One region of the Actinomadura formosensis genome, then DNA from elsewhere that is predicted to be linked to it. Evidence: riboswitches for the same ligand, from Rfam matches in the RefSeq annotation. Region 1 holds a riboswitch; the other holds the start of a gene.
What was found. Region 1 has a riboswitch for S-adenosylmethionine ahead of ACQP1N_RS25805 (hypothetical protein). Riboswitches for the same ligand answer to the same signal wherever they lie in the genome.
Positions count from the first base shown of each region.

Region 2: it holds a riboswitch for S-adenosylmethionine, as region 1 does, so the genes downstream of both, thrC (threonine synthase) here and ACQP1N_RS25805 (hypothetical protein) in region 1, are expected to answer to the same signal.

Region 1 is NZ_CP192011.1:5,495,199-5,500,400, forward strand. Features, by position in the region: gene ACQP1N_RS25790 (FKBP-type peptidyl-prolyl cis-trans isomerase) at 1-162, shown strand, start outside; gene ACQP1N_RS25795 (transglycosylase domain-containing protein) at 400-3,003, shown strand; gene ACQP1N_RS25800 (hypothetical protein) at 3,025-3,396, opposite strand; SAM riboswitch class IV at 3,447-3,563, shown strand; gene ACQP1N_RS25805 (hypothetical protein) at 3,605-3,865, shown strand; gene ACQP1N_RS25810 (SseB family protein) at 3,967-5,202, shown strand, end outside.
Region 2 is NZ_CP192011.1:1,220,286-1,225,487, reverse strand. Features, by position in the region: gene ACQP1N_RS05790 (S1 family peptidase) at 1-308, opposite strand, end outside; gene ACQP1N_RS05785 (DUF5959 family protein) at 608-1,018, opposite strand; gene ACQP1N_RS05780 (MoaD/ThiS family protein) at 1,141-1,416, opposite strand; gene thrC (threonine synthase) at 1,429-2,673, opposite strand; SAM riboswitch class I at 2,689-2,830, opposite strand; gene ACQP1N_RS05770 (cation diffusion facilitator family transporter) at 2,948-3,886, opposite strand; gene ACQP1N_RS05765 (alpha,alpha-trehalose-phosphate synthase (UDP-forming)) at 3,996-5,202, shown strand, end outside.

The DNA of each region.
Region 1 (5,202 bases):
CCCGGCTTCGACAAGGGCCTCACGGGCGCGAAGGTCGGCAGCCGCGTGCTGCTCGTCCTGCCGCCCGCCGACGGCTACGGCAAGCAGGGCAGCCCGCCCAAGATCAAGGGCGACGACACCCTGGTGTTCGTCGTGGACATCCTCGCCAAGATCCAGAAGTAGGCGGGGGCGCGGCACGGCCGCGGGCGGACTCGCCGGAGAACGGGAGAGCGGCGGGGGACCCGATCGGGACCCCGCCGCTCGGCGTTTGCGAAAAGTCGCGTTGCGACATCCGTCACGACAACCGGCGGAGCCGATCGCCCGTCTCCCTATTGGGAGGCCATGGGTTGCGCATTGGGCGGCCGGCGCACGGATCCCCTCCAGGTATCGTCCGGTGAAAGAATTGATCACGGGGGGCTTGTGAGCGACAGCGGAAAGACCCCGGAGGGCGGCGCGCCCACCGGGCCCGGCGAGGCGGACCTGCCCGACACCCAGGTCGGGGCGCCGGCCGGGGCGGACGGTCCGGCGATCGGCACGCTGACCGCGCAGACCGAAGAAGCCGCCCAGAAGCCGGAATTCCCGGCCGAGGACGACATATCTCAGAACGGCGGCAAGGACCGCGAAGCGCGCGAGTCCGCCGGGGACGCGGCCGAATCGTCCGGCACCGAAACGGCGCACGAAGCATCCGGCGGCAAAGCGCCCGAGGCCGAAGCGACCGACGCCGAAACGGCCGGAACCGAAACGGATGAGGCGGGTGAAGCCGCGCCCGCCGGGGTTGAGGCACCGAGCACGGGTGATACCAAGGCCATGCCTGCCGCCTCGTCCAAGCACGGCTCCGAGCACGGCGGGCCGCCGCCCGGAAGCGGCGGGCCCGGCGGTGGCGGCGGACGGGGCCGGGGGCCGCGCAAGCCGCGCAGCCGCAAGGCGCGGTTCCTGCGCCGGACGCTGTTCCTGCTGTTCGGGCTCATCGGGTTCTGCATCGCCGCGTTCGTCCTCGCCTACGTGTTCACCCCCGTGCCGTCCCCGCAGGAGAAGGCGATCGCGCAGGGGCCGACGTTCTACTACTCCGACGGCAGGACGGAGATCGCGAAGACCGGCATCAACCGGGACGCGGTCAAGCTCGACCGGATCCCGAAGAGCACCCGCAACGCGGTCATCGCCGCGGAGAACGGCAGCTTCTACGACGACCCGGGCGTGTCGGTGGCGGGTACGGCGCGGGCCTTCTGGTCCACGGTGACCGGGCGGCAGTTGCAGGGCGGGTCGACGATCACGCAGCAGATGGTCCGCAACTACTACGGCGGCATCGGCAAGGAGCGGTCGCTCACCCGCAAGCTCAAAGAGATCATGGTCGCGCTGAAGGTGGACCGGGAGAAGCCCAAGGACTGGATCCTGGAGCAGTACCTCAACACGATCTACTTCGGGCGCAACGCCTACGGGGTGCAGGCCGCCGCCCACGCCTACTACGACAAGGACGTCTCGGACCTGACGCCCGCCGAGGGCGCCTACCTCGCCGCCGCCATCCAGCAGCCGAGCAACTTCTCCGACCCGACCGGCGACCAGCGCGTCCGCGCCGAGCAGCGGTGGCGCGCCGTCCTCGGCAACATGGTCCGGGACGGGTTCCTGACGTCCGCCGACGCCGCGTCGATGAAGTTCCCCCTGCCGGTCAAGCAGAAGATCACCGACGTCCTCAAGGGCCAGAAGGGCTACATGGTCAACGTGGCCAAGAAGGAGCTCACCGAGCGCCGCGGCTACAGCGAGGACGAGATCAACCGCAGCGGGCTGAAGATCACCACGACGTTCGACAAGCGGCTGATGGACGCGATGAAGCAGGCCGTGGCGGGCAACACCCCGGACGGGATGAGCAAGAAGATCCGCACCGGGGCGGTGTCGGTCGATCCGTCCACCGGGCAGGTGCTCGCCTTCTACGGCGGCCGCGGCTATCTGGAGGAGGCGCTGAGCAGCGCCTTCGGCGACCACGCGCAGGCCGGGTCGGGGTTCAAGCCGATCGCGCTCGCCGCCGCGCTGCAGGACGGCCGGTCGCTCGACGACACCTACGACGGCAGCTCACCGCAGACGTTCGCCGGCTCGCCCATCCACAACGACAGCGACGAGAACTTCGGGATGGTGGACCTCGTCACCGCCACCCAGCACTCGATCAACACCGCCTACGTCAACCTCGGCCAGGACATCGGCAACGAGAAGATCGCCGAGATGGCCGAGAAGATGGGCATCCCCCGGTCGCAGATGACCGCCGACCAGCGCCACGCCGCGACGTTCCCGCTCGGCATCGTGTCGCTGCATCCCGTCCAGCAGGCGGGCGTGTACGCGACGTTCGCGTCCGAGGGCGTGCACCGGACGCCGTTCGTGGTGAAGTCCGTCACCGGCGGCGAGAACGAGAAGCGCACGTTCACCGAGGAGGGGGAGCGGGCGCTCAGCGTGCAGAACGCGCGGGACGCGACGTATGCGATGCAGCAGGTCGTCCAGGGCGGTACCGGGACGAACGCGCAGCTTCCCGACGGCCGTGAGGTCGCGGGCAAGACCGGCACCACCGACGAGGGCCGGGCGATCTGGTTCAACGGGTTCATCCCGCAGATGGCGACGTCGGTCGCGATGTTCCGCAGCGACGGCAAGCCGCTGAACATCCCCGGCTACGGCGCGTACGGCGGGCAACTGCCCGCACAGATCTGGCGCTCCTACATGTCGGACGCCGTCAACATCAAGGACTACGCGCCCAAGTCGTTCGGGTCGCCGTCCACCACCCCGGGCGGCGGCTACGACACGCCGCCCCCGCAGGACTCGCCCGGCACGCCGGAGCCGCCGCCCACGACCGTGCCGTCCGAGCCGCCGCCGACCACCGAGCAACCCGACATCCCGCTGCCGCCCACGCCGACCGTGCCGCCGACCATCGTCCCGCCCGAGCCCGGCGGGGGCGGCGACCAGCCCGGCGGCGGAGGCGGTGACGGCGGGGGCGGCGGCACCGGCGGTGGAGGCACCGGCGGAGCCGGCCCGGTCTCCTCCAGGTAGCAAGCCCGGTCGCGGGCCGGCTCAGTCGCAGGCCGCGCCGATACTGGCCGGTGTCTCCTTCATCACCGTGTTGAGCTGGGAGACGTCGCCGGTGCCGACGGCGGGCGCGGCGGCGCGCAGCCTGTCCGCCTCCGCCGTCAGCGCCTTCCGCAGCGCACTGTCGTCGGCCTTCTTCGCCAGCCCGTCGACCCGTCCGGCGAGCTGCTCGGTCGCCTGCCGCCACTGCACGGGCTCGGCCGCCGGAATGCTCCTGACCTGGGTGATGTACTGCTGGAACACCTTCTTGGCGTCGGTGCACACCTGGCCGGAGTTGCCGCCCAGCATCCCGCACCCGCTCAGGGCGCCGAGCATCACCACGCCTCCGGCCAGCGCCCGAACCACCCCGTACCGCATCGCACCCTCCCGCTTGATCCCCGACCGGACCCGCATATGATTCCGCACGAGGTCATGAGCGCCAGTGTCAAGCCCCGGCTTGCCGGCCGGCAAGCCTTCGCCCGCGACGGAGTGCCCCGGGTGAGGACCTTGCCGGACGCGGTACCGCGTCCCGGCAAGCGCGGATCCCGACCTTCGCCCGGGGTCCCTGACCCCGGAAGGATCCGGCATGCCCACGCTGCTCGCCCATTCCCTCATCACGCCTGCTGTGACGCACCCCGAGGGGGTCCGGGTTCGCCGCATCCCCCGCGTTGTCGGGGCGGGCCTCCCCGTCCCCCTGCGGGCCGCCGCCCCCTGTCCGAGGGGTGGCGGGGCCGGCGCATCGGCCGGCTCGACGACGCGGTGGGCGGCGTCCGCCGAGCAGCGGCACGAGGCCGGGTCGCCGAACGTCCTCGGCGCGATCGCGCTCGCCGGGCCGGCGGCCCGCTGACCTGCGAACCACCGCGGACAGTCAGGTGAATATGCTTTTTGGTCCTGTTCGCCCATGTAGCGTAAGCAGTCGCGCGGGGACGAGCACGGAGGAAACAGGGGGTGGCGACCGTGGCCGACGCGTGGCGACCCACGTCGGAGCTTGAGCACCGGTTGCAGGAGACCGTACGGGCCGGGGACCAGGAGGGCTACTTCCGCCTCCTCGCGGACAGCGAACTCGTCGTCCCCGTCGCGCCCGATCTGGTGGACGGTGTCCTCGCCAACGAGACGCAGCCGCCATGGCCGACCCAGGAGGAGGACGGCCGTGTCCACGTCCTCGCCTACACCTCGGCGTCGGCGATGCGCGCCTGTCTCGGACCGTCCTACCGGCACTTCATGACGCTCCGGTTCGGCGACCTCGCGGAGACCTGGCCGGACGCCCGCTGGTGGCTCGCCGTGGACGCGCCCGCCCACGGCGCCGGCACCGTCCTGCCCATCGAGGCGCGGCTGCCGGCCTGGTTCGTCCGCCAGGTCGCCGAGGGCGACGGCCGCCCGCCCCGGGTCGGCCGCGCGCCCGCCCCCTGGGAGGAACTCCGCGACCAGCACCGCGACCTGCCCCGCCGGTCGCCGCGCCCCGAGTTCCAGCCCGCCAACGACGTCGAACGCGAACTGCTGCGGGCCGCCGCGAACAACGACCACGACCTGTTCCTGCAGACGCTCGCCGACACCGACGTCCTGCTGCCCGTCCCGGACGACATGGACTACGCGCTGCGTCCGGGCCGTCCCGGTTTCCCCTGGCAGACCCGGGAGGTGGACGGCGCCACGGTCGTGCCGGTCTTCACCTCCCCCGAACGCCTCACCGAGGCGTCCGGCCCGGGCGCCGAGTACATCAAGCTGCCGTTCACCGTCGCCCTGCGCTACTGGCCGAACCACGACTGGCTGCTCGCCATCAACTCCGGCTCCCCCGCCGGCGGGACCGTCCACGCCCAGCAGCTTCCCGGCCTCGCGACCTGGGCCGACCAGCGCGCCGCCCAGCGCATGACGGACCGCTTCGAACCGCAGAACGACATCGAACAGCGCCTCTTCGAGGTCGCCCGCCGACGCGACACCGACACCTTCTACACGCTCCTTCTCGGCGCCCAGGTCCTGGTGCCCGCCGACGCGGACACCCCGTGGGGCATCGTCCCCGGCGACCCCGACTTCCCGTGGCGCCCCGTCCCCGTCCACGGGCGGACGTCGATCCAGGTCTTCACGTCCCTGCGGTGGATGAACGAGGCCATCGGCTCGTCCCGCTTCATCATGCCGAGCCTGCACGAGATGATCGCCGCCTGGCCGGACACGGACTGGACGCTCGTCCTC
Region 2 (5,202 bases), 3.0 Mb from region 1:
GCGTCGGACGACCGGACGAGCCGCACACTTCCCGGGAATGGATCTTCGACCTTGAGCAGCGCCAGATCGGCTTTCTTGTCCCCGGCCACACGCGTCGCACGGATCATCGCGGAACCCGGTGTGGAAAGGTGGTCGACGAATACGGCCCCTTCGTCTCCGTCGTCCTCGCTCAGCGCCATGGTCATCTGCAGGACGTGCCACGCCGTCACCAGATAGCCGGGGGCGATCTGGAAGCAGCTTCCCTGGGGAACTCCTGCGGGCGAGAGTATTCGCCCCATGTAATCCGGAACGGATCGAGCCTTTTTCACGGAACCCCCTGCATTCCTTGCGTTCATATATAGCCAGGTCACCCGGCCTCCACTGCAAGGCGGGCGCATTTGACCGCACATGGCCACATGGGATCCGCAGGTTTACGGCATTACGACGATCCGTTCTTTGTCAGCTATGGGCAGTCGTCCTAGACAGGGCATGCTGCTGGATGGCAGGGGCCGACGTGGTACGGCACGTTGCGGGGTGGTCAGCCAGGTCGTCCACTACCGGCGCGGCGCCTCATCCTGCCGAATCGCCGGGCACCGTCCACACTTCCGGTTCTTCGGACGGTGCGCGGTTATGGGAGGTCAGGGTAGGTCTTGTGAACGGCGGTCAGCCGGTCTCGGTGGGTTTCGATCCAGTCCCGGGCGACCTCGATGGTGAGTTCGACGGTGACCAGGTAGGAGTGGGAGTCGACCACGGCGATGGTCACATGTTTGTCGTCCGCTTCCAGGTGGATCTCGGGTGCGCGCTGCCCTTCGCGCCATGAGGCGGCGTCAGCGCCCTCACCCAGGGATTCGAGGACGTCCCCCCACTGCATGAGGTCCTCGGGCGTCAGGCGGGTCTTGATGCTGCCGTTGACGAAGTAGCTGCCGATCTCGATGACGCCGCTCAGGCCGCGGGCGTCCTGTCCGGTTATGCGGAGGACGACGCTGTTTCCGAGGTCGTCGGCGAGATGGATCAGTTCGACCGTGTCATGCTCTGCCACCGCGCCATCCTAGAGTCCGGCCGGCCGGCGCCGCACGGCGCGGCGCTGACCCGTGGGCGCCGGCGCGGTGGTCGAGGCAGCCCAGTGCGCGGGCCCGGCCGGAGCCGGGCCCGCGGGTGGTGTCAGCCGCCGGCCACGGCGGGGATGATGGAGATCTGGGCGCCGTCGGGGGTGGGGGTGTCCAGGCCGTCGGCGAAGCGCACGTCCTCGTCGCCCACGTACACGTTGACGAAACGGCGGATCTTGCCCGCATCGTCCAGGATGCGGGCGGAGATGCCGGAGTAGTTCGTCTCCAGGTCGGCGACGACGGCGCGCAGGGTGGTGCCCTCGGCCTTCACCTCGGACTCGCCGCCGGTGTAGGTCCGCAGGATCGTCGGGATGCGCACGGAAACGCTCATGGTGCTCCTTTCTCAGGCGAGGCCCGCGGCGCGGAACGCCGCCAGGGACGGGGCGATGTTCGCGCTCGGCGCGACCACCGGGGCGACGGCGTCCAGGGTCTTCAGGCCGTCCCCGGAGTTGATGATCACGGTTTCGGCGGACGGGTCGAGGGTGCCCGCGGCGGCCAGCTTGCGGAGGGTCGCGACGGTGACGCCGCCGGCGGTCTCACCGAAGATGCCCTCGGTGCGCGCGAGGAGCCGGATGCCCTCCACGACCTCGTCGTCCGTGACGTCCTCGACGGCGCCGCCCGTGCGGCGGGCCACGTCCAGGACGTAGGGGCCGTCGGCGGGGTTGCCGATCGCGAGGGACTTGGCGATGGTGTCGGGCTTCACCGGGCGGATCACGTCGTGGCCGGCCTTGAACGCGGCGGCGACCGGGGAGCAGCCGGTCGCCTGGGCGCCGAACACGCGGTACGGCTTGTCCTCGACCAGGCCCAGCTTGATGAGCTCCTGGAACGCCTTGTCGATCTTGGTGAGCTGGGAGCCGGACGCGACCGGGACGACGATCTGGTCCGGCAGCCGCCAGCCGAGCTGCTCGGCGATCTCGTAGCCGAGCGTCTTGGAGCCCTCCGCGTAGTAGGGCCGGACGTTGACGTTGACGAACGCCCAGTCGTCCTGCTCCCCGGCGATCTCGGACGCGAGCCGGTTGACGTCGTCGTAGTTGCCGTCGACCGTCACGAACGTCCCGCCGTACACGGCCGTCGTGATGATCTTCTGTGCTTCGAGGTTGGACGGGACGAACACCGCGCTGCGGATCCCGGCGCGGGACGCGGCGGCGGCGACCGCGTTGGCGAGGTTGCCGGTGGACGGGCAGGCCAGCACCTTGAAACCGAGTTCGCGGGCGGCGGCGAGCGCGACGGCGACGACGCGGTCCTTGAACGAGTGGGTGGGGTTGCCGCTGTCGTCCTTCACCCACAGGCTCTGCAGGCCGAGGCTCTCCGCGAGGTTGTCGGCGCGGACGAGGCGGGTCAGGCCGGGCTCGGTGTTGGGTGTGTCCGCAACATGGGACGGGACGGGCAGCAGCCCCCGGTAGCGCCAGATGTTGCGCGGGCCGGACTCGATCCCGGCGCGGGTGACGGTCCCGAAGTCGTAGGCGATCTCCAGGGGGCCGAAACACTCTTCGCACGCGTAGAAGGGGCCGAGATCGCGGGTGGAGCCGCATTCGCGGCAGACCAGGGCGGTAGCCGGTCCGAGGTCCGTGGCAGGCGTGAATGCCATGAAGCGAGGCCTTTCTCCCCATCTTCCCTGCGCCACCTTGGTCGCAGGCCGGAGTTGGCACCATTTCCCGGCCGGCCTCGCAGGATCGCGAGCGCGCTTCAGCCGGGTGGTTGCCGGGGCTTCACAGGGCCGGTCCCTCCACCCCTCTGGATGAGCGGTATTCAGTTGTCAGTACGAGCGACGGTTTCAGCTCGTATGCGTGACTTTACATGAACTGACCGGATGCCAGACAGCCGGGTCCATCTGTTGAGACGCTACCCGGGTGCGGTCTTGATCACGCCGGTGTCTCCGCGGGGACGGTGCGCTGCGTCGGGTCGAGGAACACGTGCCGGACGATCGGGAGCCGCTCCCGGAGCCGCCGGTCGATCTCGCCGGCGACGTCCTCGGCCTGGTCGGCGCTGATGTCGTCGGAGAAGTGGACCTTGGCGGCGACGAGCAGTTGCTCGGGGCCGAAGTGCATGGTGAGCAGTTCGTCCACGCCGGTCACTCCGGGCGCGCCGAGGATCTCCGCGCGGATCTCGCGCTGCGCGGCCGGGTCGGCGGCCCGCCCGATGAGCAGGACGGTGCTCTCCCGCCCGATCATGAGGGCGAGACCGGCGAGCAGCAGGCCGATGAGGGCGGAGGCGAGCCCGTCCCAGAAGTCCGACCCGGTGATCTGGCGCAGCACCAGGCCGCCGGCGGCGAGCGCGAGGCCGACCATCGCGGCGCTGTCCTCGAACAGCGCGGTCTTGAACGTCACGTCGGGCGACCGGCGGACGTGTTCGACGAGGTCACGGCCGTTCTCGCGGGTCTCCTTGCGCGCCTGGTACATGGCGCGGACCAGGGACGCCCCCTCCAGGACGGCGGCGAGGGCGAGCACGGCGTACGCGAGCCAGATCCCCGTCCCGGTGCCGCCGTGACCGGTCATGGTCAGGACGCCCTCGAAGATCGAGAAGCCGGCGCCGGCGATGAAGATCCCGAACGCGGCGAGCAGCGACCACACGTACCGCTCGTTGCCGTAGCCGAAGGGATGCCGCCGGTCGGGGGGACGTTCGCTGCGTCGTAGGGAGGCGAAGAGGAAGGACTGGTTGAGGGTGTCCGCCACGGAGTGGGCGCTCTCCGCGAGCATCGCGCTGGAGCCGGCCAGCAGGCCGGCGATCAGTTTGACGATCGCGAGGATGAGGTTGGCCGCACCGGCGACGAGCACGGTCTTCGTGGTCTCGGACCTGCTCATGCCGGTCGGTTACCCGAGGCACCCTCCGTTAATCCGGCCGGGTCCGGCCGTGGCGGAAACCACGTGGGTCACTGTGGAGCGCCTCGATCCCAACTGAGACCCTGCCGGTATGAGCCAAGTGCTGGTGGCATCGAACCGGGGGCCGGTGTCGTTCTCGCTGTCGGACGACGGCGAGCTCACCATGCGGCGCGGTGGGGGCGGGCTGGTGTCGGGCCTGGCGGCCGTCACGGGCGCCCCACGGGATCCCGGGCCACCTCGGCCAGCGACGACGTCCACGCCGTCCACCCACAGGCCGGACGTGCTGTGGGTGTGCGCGAGCCTCGGCGAGGCCGATCGGACGGCCGCGCGCCGTTCCCCGGACGGCCGCCTAGACCAGGCGGGGTACGACACAGGTGGCGCGGCGGTGCGGATGCTCGACATCCCTGCGGCCACGTTCCAGCGTGCCTACAACGCGGTGGCCAACTCGACGCTGTGGTTCATCCACCACCTCCTGTACGACACACCGCGCAGGCCGCATTTCGATGCGCGTGCACGCCGCGACTGGCAGTCCTATGAGGCGTACAACGCGGCCTTCGCGGACGCCCTGGCACGGGACGCCGCGCACGGCGCGAAGGCGGTGATCCAGGACTACCACCTGTCGCTGGCCCCGCGGATGCTCCGGGACCGGCGTCCCGACCTGAAGATCGCGCATTTCTCCCACACGCCTTGGGCGCCGCCCGACTACTACAGGCTGCTCCCTGATGACATAGGGGCGCAGGTCCTGCGGGGCATACTCGGCGCAGACCACGCGGGGTTCCTCGCCGAGCGATGGGCTTCGGCGTTCCTCGACTGCTGCGAACTCCTGCCGGGCGCACGCATCGACCGGGTGGCTCGTACGGTCACCCTTGCGGGCCACACCACGCATGTGGGCGTCCATGGCCTCGGCGTCGACGGACCGGCGTTGCGCCAGCGCGCGGCCCGGCAAGACGTCGTCGAGCGGGCGCACGCGCTGAGGGAACAGGTGGGTGACCGTCAGCTCATCGTCCGGGTCGACCGCACGGAACTGTCGAAGAACATCGTGCGCGGGCTCGCCGCCTACCGGGAGATGCTCGTCAACCATCCCGAATGGCGCGGACGGGTGGTGCATCTGGCGTTCGCCTACCCGTCCCGCTACGACCTGGCCGAGTACCGCGAGTACACGGCGGCCGTCCAGCAGCTGGCCGAGCAGATCACCGACGAGTTCGGCACGGCCGACTGGGAGCCGCTGATCGTGCAGGTGAACGACGACTATCCGCGTTCCCTCGCCGCTTACGGGCTGGCGGACGTCCTCGTGGTCA